Regions from separate parts of the Lysinibacillus sp. RC79 genome, predicted to be linked through region 2. Evidence: riboswitches for the same ligand, from Rfam matches in the RefSeq annotation. Region 2 holds a riboswitch; the other holds the start of a gene.
What was found. A riboswitch is a leader RNA that binds a small molecule or an ion and turns the genes downstream of it on or off. The one in region 2 is predicted to bind cobalamin.
Positions count from the first base shown of each region.

Region 1: it holds a riboswitch for cobalamin, as region 2 does, so the genes downstream of both, ABH968_RS23935 ((2Fe-2S) ferredoxin domain-containing protein) here and cobT (nicotinate-nucleotide--dimethylbenzimidazole phosphoribosyltransferase) in region 2, are expected to answer to the same signal.

Region 1 is NZ_JBGCCD010000037.1:38,309-43,038, forward strand. Features, by position in the region: gene cbiQ (cobalt ECF transporter T component CbiQ) at 1-584, opposite strand, end outside; gene ABH968_RS23925 (energy-coupling factor ABC transporter substrate-binding protein) at 588-860, opposite strand; gene ABH968_RS23930 (energy-coupling factor ABC transporter permease) at 862-1,608, opposite strand; cobalamin riboswitch at 1,754-1,938, opposite strand; cobalamin riboswitch at 2,166-2,350, shown strand; gene ABH968_RS23935 ((2Fe-2S) ferredoxin domain-containing protein) at 2,490-2,861, shown strand; gene cobJ (precorrin-3B C(17)-methyltransferase) at 2,866-4,536, shown strand; gene ABH968_RS23945 (sirohydrochlorin chelatase) at 4,551-4,730, shown strand, end outside.
Region 2 is NZ_JBGCCD010000003.1:52,022-56,751, reverse strand. Features, by position in the region: gene ABH968_RS04035 (hypothetical protein) at 1-72, opposite strand, end outside; gene ABH968_RS04030 (YheC/YheD family protein) at 388-1,152, shown strand; cobalamin riboswitch at 1,421-1,597, shown strand; gene cobT (nicotinate-nucleotide--dimethylbenzimidazole phosphoribosyltransferase) at 1,713-2,768, shown strand; partial or broken gene ABH968_RS04020 (response regulator transcription factor) at 3,246-3,449, opposite strand; gene ABH968_RS04015 (class I SAM-dependent methyltransferase) at 4,063-4,730, shown strand, end outside.

The DNA of each region.
Region 1 (4,730 bases), on a different contig from region 2:
GAACGAAGCCACTGCATAGGGGAGCTGTATCCTAGACGAGCCTGCTGGGCAAGATGGATTTTCTGCATACTGTCTAAAAAGATAAAAATAAAACGATACGTTAGTTCTACTAGCTCTACAAATAGAGTTGGAAGTTGCCATTGTCGTAGCACGTAACAAATAGATTGGACTGATGTTGTGAGAATTAAAAAATACAAACAGCTAATGCTGCCAAGGACGATGAAAAAAAGCTGCTGCGCTGTCACGAGGCTCGAACTGCCGATAAAAATCGTCCAACTATTAAGTGAAAATGACCAAATGTGCGTTGGTAGCGCGCTAGTTGTTGGTGCTATAGAAATTAAAATTGACACTAAACTTGATAGTAAAAAAAATCCAGGTAGCAATAGTAATTTTGCATAGTATTTTGTAGGAATTTTTGCGCCTAAAATGATAAAAGCACTCATCACAATAAATGTAATGAGTGAAATTCGTTCATCTCTCATGATAAGCGACAATATAAGTAGTCCAAGGGATAACGTCATTTTTTCTAGCGGATGAACAGACGCTAGTTTATTCATATAAGCATACTTATCAATGAGTAACATCGCTTAACCCTCTTTATGTTTGCCGCGCATTAAGCCGATGAAATAGCCGATAAATCCAGCGCCAATAGCAGCTTGTAGTGCGAATAATAAGCTTTCAATTTCACCGCTTGGTGGCTCCCATAAGCTTTCAAACCATGGTTCATAGTTAGCATCTATTTCACCAATTGCTGCCTCCGCTTCGCCATCAGCACCCTCGAATTCTGCGCCTTTTTGAATAAATAGGGGAACGATTGCTAGTAACACAACAACTGCTAAAAGCAGTAAGTTTTTTTTCATTTTAGTGTGCCTCCTTTGCTGAGAAAACACGTAGAGCTTTTAATTCACTCACATTGTATTTTTTCAGGAAGTTCATAACGATCACTGTTAAAATTCCTTCACTAACAGCAAGAGGGATTTGTGTTAACGCAAAAATACCAGCAAACTTTGTGAATGAAGCCATAAAGCCTCCGACCTCAGAAGGGAAGGCAAGAGCTAATTGTACAGAAGTGACAATATATGTACCTAAGTCACCAAGCATTGCTGCTAAAAAGACAGCGATGGAAAATGATAGTCCCATTTTTTGTGAGCCCTTAAATACATAGTAAGCGATAATAGGGCCCATAATTGCCATGGAAAAGGTGTTTGCACCTAATGTTGTAAGCCCACCATGTGCTAAAAGTAAAGCTTGGAATAATAATACGATTGTTCCGATAACACTCATCGCTAATGGTCCAAAAAGAACTGTTCCAAGCCCAACCCCAGTTGGATGCGAGCAACTCCCCGTTACAGAAGGGATTTTTAAGGCTGATAGCACAAAGGCAAAGGCACCCGATAGACCTAAAATCATTTTTGTTTCAGGATTTTCATCAATTGTTTTACGAATAGAACGTAATCCTAAAATAATAAAAGGAATCGATACGACCCACCAAAAAATCGCCCATTCAATTGGCAAAAAGCCCTCCATAATATGCATCGCAAATGCACGATTTGGCACGAATAAAAATGCCAATAAGAAATAACTAAGCTTCCAAGCTGAGAATTTCAAAAATCTCTCCTCCTCACATTAAAATTTTTCGAATTAGCGTGCGAAAATAAAAAAGACACTTCTCCAACTTTGGAAAAGTGCATAGCTAAAAAAAGCAAATAAAATTCTAGTCTGCTAAGCCGCACACCTATCCTCGTAGGTTGAAACGATCACATATTTTTCGGCAGGTCTCCTGGCTTTAGTTCAACGTTTTATAAGCCTTCCCATCCTTTGGACAGTGACATTATCTATAAAACTCCCTAATACAGTGGCGGGACCGCGCCGGACTTGAACCGGCTTCCCTTTTAAGCGAAATGATGAACAATTCGCACCGAAAAAAGATGAAGTTGTGAGATTTCACGACAAAGTGTAACATGATTTTCCATATATATGCTATACTTTTTATGAAAAAATTTTCAATTGAGGATCTATGTCGAAAATTCTGATAAATAGATAGAGATTTCACATTTTGCTATGAAATATTAAAAAAATTGTCACAAATTAAAAAAGAAATATTGAATTTTTAAAATAATAAGATATGATAGAAACAGTTTTCAATTACATGAAAGATCATAAATTCATATAAAACATCCATAAGTGCTTGAATATTTTCAAGATAATAGGGAAATCGGTGAAAATCCGATACAGCCCCCGCTACTGTAATAGCTGATGAAATCGCGGATGCCACTAGTGAAAACTTAGGAAGGCGCGATAGTAAAAAGAAGCTTAAGTCAGGAAACCTGCTTATGGGATGATGCATGCAAACTTTTCGGAGGGAGAAGTTGAAGCGAGAGCGAGTACCTGTATATATTCGTTTTTATTTGGCTTCTACTTAACCTTTACTCTTCGACTAGAGTAAAGGTTTTTTCTTTTTCCTAAAAGCAAATGAGGGGAGAACAACTATGACGACTTGGAATTTAGAGGGGATGAAAACACATCTTTTTATTTGCAATGGTAGTAGCTGTATGAAAAAAGATGCTGAGGACATTACATTGGCAATACGTGATGAAATACAGTTGCTAGCGCTTGATAAGGAAATACATACGACAAGGACCCGCTGTAATGGTAGGTGTAAGGATGCTTGTGTTGTCATTGCTTATCCTCAGGGGAATTGGTACCGTGTGCCGACAACGGAGCATGCGAAGGCACTCGTACAAGATTTAAATCATGAATCGTTACATAATGAGCATGTTTTTACATTGCGTGAAGGTTCGTTGCAGCGTACAGCACAAACAACAGCCATTAAAGGTATTGAAAAGGTGAAAGAGGGGTAACAAAATGGCGCAAAAAGGTAAGATTTTCGTAGTTGGCTTTGGCCCTGGAGACTTTAAACATATTACGACTCGTGCTGTGGAGGCACTACAACAAAGTGATATGATCATAGGCTATAAAACTTATGTTGAACTGATTCAGGATTTAGTTAGTGCAAAGTCGATTATTAGTACTGGTATGACAGAGGAAGTTTCACGTGCACAGGAAGCGGTGCGTCAAGCAGAGGCAGGAAGTATCGTATCGGTTATTTCCAGCGGTGATGCAGGCGTTTATGGAATGGCAGGATTAGTGTATGAGGTATTGATCGAGCTAGGCTGGACGGAAGCAACTGGTATCGAGGTAGAAATTGTTCCAGGTATTTCAGCTATTAATTCGTGTGCAAGTTTACTAGGTGCTCCAATTATGCATGACGCCTGCACCATTAGTTTAAGTGACCACTTAACACCTTGGAATTTAATTGCAAAACGAGTAGAAGCAGCAGCAATGGCGGATTTTGTTATTGCTCTTTATAACCCAAAAAGTGGACGTCGTACGAGACAAATCGTAGAGGCTCAACGAATTTTATTAGAATATCGTTCGCCAGATACACCGGTTGGGCTTGTGAAAAGCGCGTATCGTGACCGTCAGGAAATTACGATGACGACTTTAGCAGAAATGCTTGAACATGATATCGGCATGTTAACAACAGTTATTATCGGGAATTCAACAACATTCTTCTACGACAATAAAATGATTACGCCACGTGGTTATCAGCGCAAATATACACTTGGTGAAGAAAAACAACCGTTACGACCACATCAACGACTGAAGGAAGAAAATGAACCATGGGCGATGAATCAAGAAACAGGAGCAGCGCGTAATGATTTTGATACAGATCCCAATGCAAATCGTATTAAGCCCAGTTTAGCAATAACACCTCAACCAAAGCCTAAAAAATCGTCACTCGAAATGGCGACAGCTGCTCTTGCTCTGGTGAATGGAACAAGCGCGGTGAAAGTAACACCTAAGCGTGTTCAACAAAAAATCGAATCTATTTTTGAATTAGCGGTTAGTCCAGGGGTAGCCAATAAGTTTTTTACTCCTCAACAAATGATGACGTTAGCTGAGGTAGTTGGTGAGGAAGGAACGATGGAGTATACACCAGACCATCAAATTCATTTGAAAATTCCAACGTCAGAGCCTGAAGAGATTACCGCAAAGCTTCGTGAAGTTGGCTTTTTGCTAACACCAATTGGCGACGTGCTATCGTTAAAGGCTTGTGACTTCTGTTATGGGGAAAAGGCCGATTCGATTCCATATGCGGAAGAGATTCAAGAAAAGCTTGGTGGTATGTCGTTACCGAAAACATTAAATATTGGCTTTAACGGCTGCGGTATGGCATGTTATCGAGCAGTATTTGATGATATTGGCATTGTTTATCGCAAAAGTAAATTTGATGTTTTTATTGGTGCTAAGCCGGTTGGCCGTACAGCACATGCGGCTCAGCCAGTTGTTGAGGGCTTAGAGCCTGAACAGCTCATCCGACTTATCACCGATATTATCGAAGAATATAAAGCAAATGCACATCCAAATGAACGTTTGTTTAAATACTTTAAGCGTGTGAAAAAGATCCTACATTTTACGTATCAGGATATGTCTTCAAAAATAAAAGTAGAGCCAGCTCCGTGCGGCGACTAGTGAGGAGTAATGAGATGAAAGCAATTTTATTTGTCGGCCATGGGAGCCGTTTAGCAGCAGGAAATGATGAGGTACGCACGTTTATCGAGCAAATGACACCTCGTATTGATGAAAGCTTTTTAGTGGAAACATGTTTCTTAGAGTTTGCATCTCCAAACATTGAAGAAGGTATTACGAACTGTGTGAAGAAGGGT
Region 2 (4,730 bases):
GTTATGGGATTCCATTAAAAATTCAAGTTTGTCTGAATATATTTTTTTAAAAAAATTCGTCCTTTTTTTCAATATCTCCCATCTCCCCATACTCGACATGTCTATATGACTAAAAGTAAAGATTAGCAGGGCAAATATATTAGAAGCTAATGATTTTGAAATCAATAAAATGGATGTATTGAGAACAATCATAATGCTACTTTTCTAGTGTAGTAAATTTATTTTGACTCTAACAGAAAAATAGGAGATATTAGTCGCGTTACCAAGTCTCACTCACCCATGCAAGATAAATCTATTTACATACAATACAGTAACCTCCATAAGTGGGGAGGACTACACTATTAATACAAAAGAAATAAAAATATCTAACTAAATGAGGTGAGTTTATTGAAAAACGGACTTGGAAAATGGGAACAATTCTTACTGTTAAAACAAAATCCTTTAACAACTAACTGCATTCCAGAATCAACACTTTACAGTCTAGAAAACCTAATCTATTTATTAAATAAGTATGAGTATATTTATGTGAAACATGATAGCACTGGACAAGGAAGAGCAATGTATAAAGTATACAAAAGAAAAGATGGACACTATTGTTTTAACGGATTTACCATGCAAGGTGAAGAAATAAATAAGTGTGTAGCAGCAATTGAGGATTTCCATCAAGTTCTACATCCATATGAGAAACACGGTAGATTAAGCGGAATTTATATTATACAGGAGGGGGTCAAAAGTCTAACCCCTGATGGGGATTCAATATCCATTCGTGTTCATGTTCAAAATCTAAAGGGAAAATGGGTAATTGGTGGAATTTACGGAAGGATTGCAGCTGAGGATCATGGGATTGTCAATTCAAATCGGGGTTCTCAAGCAATATCGATGGATGAATTATTATCAGGTTATTTGATGATGGATAATACAAAGAAAGATCAAACAATAGATTCTCTAAAAGAAGATTCAATTTTAGCAGCTGAAGTAATAGCATCCCACTTTCCTTGTAGAGAATATGGCATTGATTTTGGAATAAATCTTGAAGGAAAACCTGTATTATTTGAAGTAAATACAACGCCAAGCATACGTAGTTTTGCCAAAGTTGATAGAGCGATTTGGAAGAATATTGTTGAGATTAGGAAAATGCAAAATGAAGGCTAAGTTTGAAATGTAGTTATTTTTCATGTTAGTCATCAGCATATTTCTATTCAATAGACTTACATCCTAAAATTACTTTCCCTACTATAATTTTAGGAAAGAAGAAACTTAATTGCATCCGTTACTTGTGAACGATTAGGAATTTACCTAGAAAAAATGGATTATGGTTGGGTAGGCGCGATATGAATCAATTTTCGAAGGAATCCCTGGAACAATTTTTCATTTAATCAAATATATTGACACAAAAACCACTTTCCCGTAGATTTAAAGTAATTGCATAAAAGCATTAGGTGCCCATTGCGGGAGAATAGGGAATAAAGTGAAAAGCTTTAGCGGTCCCACCACTGTAAAAGGGAGTTTCATAGAGAATGCCACTAGCATCGTTCTGGGAAGGTTCTACGAAATGTTGAAATTGAGCCAGGAGACCTGCCTATCTGCTTCGTATTATATAGACGATGGAAAAGTCTGTAGTTTATTTGTTATGGAATAAACTACAGGCTTTTTATTTTTTTCTCTAAATCAATCTTCGAGTAACAAGGGCAAAAAAGAAAGGGGAAATTTTCATGCAATTATTACAACAGACGATTCAAAACATTCAAAGTGCTGACAACAAAATGACGGGGAAGGCAAGAGAACGCATAGATGCACTTTGCAAGCCTCCTGGAAGCTTGGGAAGACTAGAGACCCTTGCTGTGCAACTATCCGGAATTACAGGCGAACAATTTCCTGTGATTGATAATAAAGCGATTATTGTCTGTGCCGCAGATCATGGTGTTTGTGATGAAGGGGTGACATCTAATCCACAAAATGTGACGGTCTTTCAAACATTAAATTTTCCTAGAGGAGGGACTGGTGTCTGTGCTATCGCAAAAATCACAGATGCTAAAATTGTCACAGTAGATGTTGGCGTAAAAGAAGATATTCCACATGATGCTGGTGTCATCCTAAAAAAAATTAAATATGGAACGGACAATATGGCAAAAGGTCCTGCTATGTCAAGGGAAGAAGCCATTCAATCTATTGAAGTAGGAATTGAGGTAGCTACGGAAGAAATAAACAAGGGGATAAATGTACTCGGGACAGGTGAAATGGGTATTGGCAATACCACGCCGAGTGCTGCCATATTATCGGTTCTTCGCGAATGTCATCCGAATGAAGTGACAGGCTTCGGTGCAGGTGTTGGACCAGGGGGAATAGCACATAAAGTAGAAGTCATTCACAATGCTATTGTATTAAATAAACCAAATCGCGATGATGCTATTGATATTCTTGCAAAAGTCGGTGGGTTAGAAATAGGTGCTATGGCTGGAGTGATACTTGCTGCCGCCGCACATCGTAAACCTGTTGTTATAGATGGCTTTATTTCTACTATTGCTGCACTTATTGCATACGAACTCGAACCAAACGTAAAAGACTATATCATTCCTTCTCATGCCTCTGAAGAACCAGGTGCAAAAATTGCTGCTGAAATGCTCGGGGTTGAACCGATGCTACAGATGAATATGAGATTGGGCGAGGGCTCTGGTGCAGCTTTAGCATTTCCTATATTGGACGCAGCTTGCTCCATGATGAAAAATATGGCTACATTAGAAGAATCTATACTGCTGTTAGAAAAGTAATCATAGATTATGAATTCTTTTTCTATTAAACCTTAATAAAATAGGAAAAGCTTAAGTAGAGAAAAGGAACTAAGTTGGGTATATCTCTTGACTCTGTTCTTTTAATCTCTGCTTTAACTACTTTAGAGTATTCTTTAACATTCTAAAAGGTTCTATGCCCTCCAATACTAATTTTATAATTTTTTATGTTACACATTTAATGATAGGTGAGGTTTAAATGTTATTTTATAAATACTTGGTAAATTATGAGGTAAACAGATTATTATAGGATTCTAATGAAACGGAGTTTATGATTGGATTTTATAACCCCTTGTCTAGAAAATGCATGAGAAAAAAATTTAAATGATAAAGTATGCTATAAATAATTGCATGCTTTATTTTCTTTAAAAATAAGTTAGCGAGATTAGCATGATATGTATTTAAAGTTACATATATAATATTTGGGGAAAGAAATTGAAAGTTTGTAGTGTATCAAATTCAAATATGCAAAAGCCCTAATTTTATTGCTATGACAACCGCACCAACACGAGAATCTACGTTTAGCTTTCGGATAATAGAAGAGATATGATGCTCAACTGTTCTCTTACTAATTCCTAATTCCTCACTAATATCATTATTTGTTTTATCTTCAGCTATCTTTTGCAAAATTTTATACTCTTTGGGTGTAAGTATACTCAAATTAAACACTCCTATCTATCTAATTATTATAAAGGCATAATAGCACGAATTGACATAAAATTCTACTTATTAGAAAAAAATTTACAAATCAAAATATTCGTAAATGAAATATTAATCTTAAGAAAATTGCGGGAATTACGGATTTTTTTTTGCGTAAATTCTGTTAAGTTTGAGATATAAATTACATATAAATAATTTATTAGTAAGTTTAGTTATGTGTATTTTGTATATATTTTCGGGAGATATTTTACAATGTTAAGAAGATATTTCTAGCAAATTAAAAATTAATCCCCTTTCCATTTTTTTCTATCCAGGCGCATTAAAGGTAATCGTTTTTTATCAATCTCTTTTTTCGACATCAAAAAATGAGCTCTTGTCATGTTTAATATCAAAAAATTAAGAAATTAATGATTTGTTTTAAGTTGCAGGAGTAATATCTTGTTATTATCTCCTTTATATGGATAAAATAAATATTTTTTCTAGGATATTGACAACTCTGAAAATGGTCAATATAGTTAAAAGTGTAAGTATATGTAAAAATATGTTTAAATGTATTTAAATTGGTAATTACCCAGAATATACTTGCTGGAAATTATGGGAAAGGAGTGAAAAATAGTTGGAGAATATTAATAAATGGATTGAAAATAAAGAAAAAGATCTTCATTTAAAAGTAGGATTAAATTTTTTAAATCAGTATGCAATTAGTATTATTTGTGAAATATTCAATAAGGAGAATATTTTCGGTAGTTCAAAAGCTTTGACGATTGATGAGATTATACAAAATAAAGGTTATAATATTGCAACTTCAAAAAGACCTTTAGAGTTAATGTGTAATTGGTTATGTTCAAAAAATATTTTGGAAAAAGTAATAGATGAAAATCAGGGAACTAGATATATGATTACCCAAACTATTCCATCCCCTGATTTACTACAACTTGAAAAAAGTGTGGTTGGGAAGACAATGCCAGGAGCAACGCAATTATTAAAGTTGCCACTTAAACATGCAAATGAAATATTTTTGGGCGAAATGTCACAAGAAGGTTTATATGCTCAGCAGTCTGTGTCACTATGGCAATCTTATTTTAGCCATCCTGGGATGTCTATTCCTTCAGAGATTGTTGCAGAATTCATATACGATAAAATAAAAGATAGAACGGAGCCAGTAACGATAATGGAAGTTGGAGCTGGTTCGGCTAATGGTACTCGAGCGTTATATGAATTGCTAGCTTCAAAGGATAAATTAAATTTAGTTAAGAAATTTATAATCAGTGATTTTTCAACTGA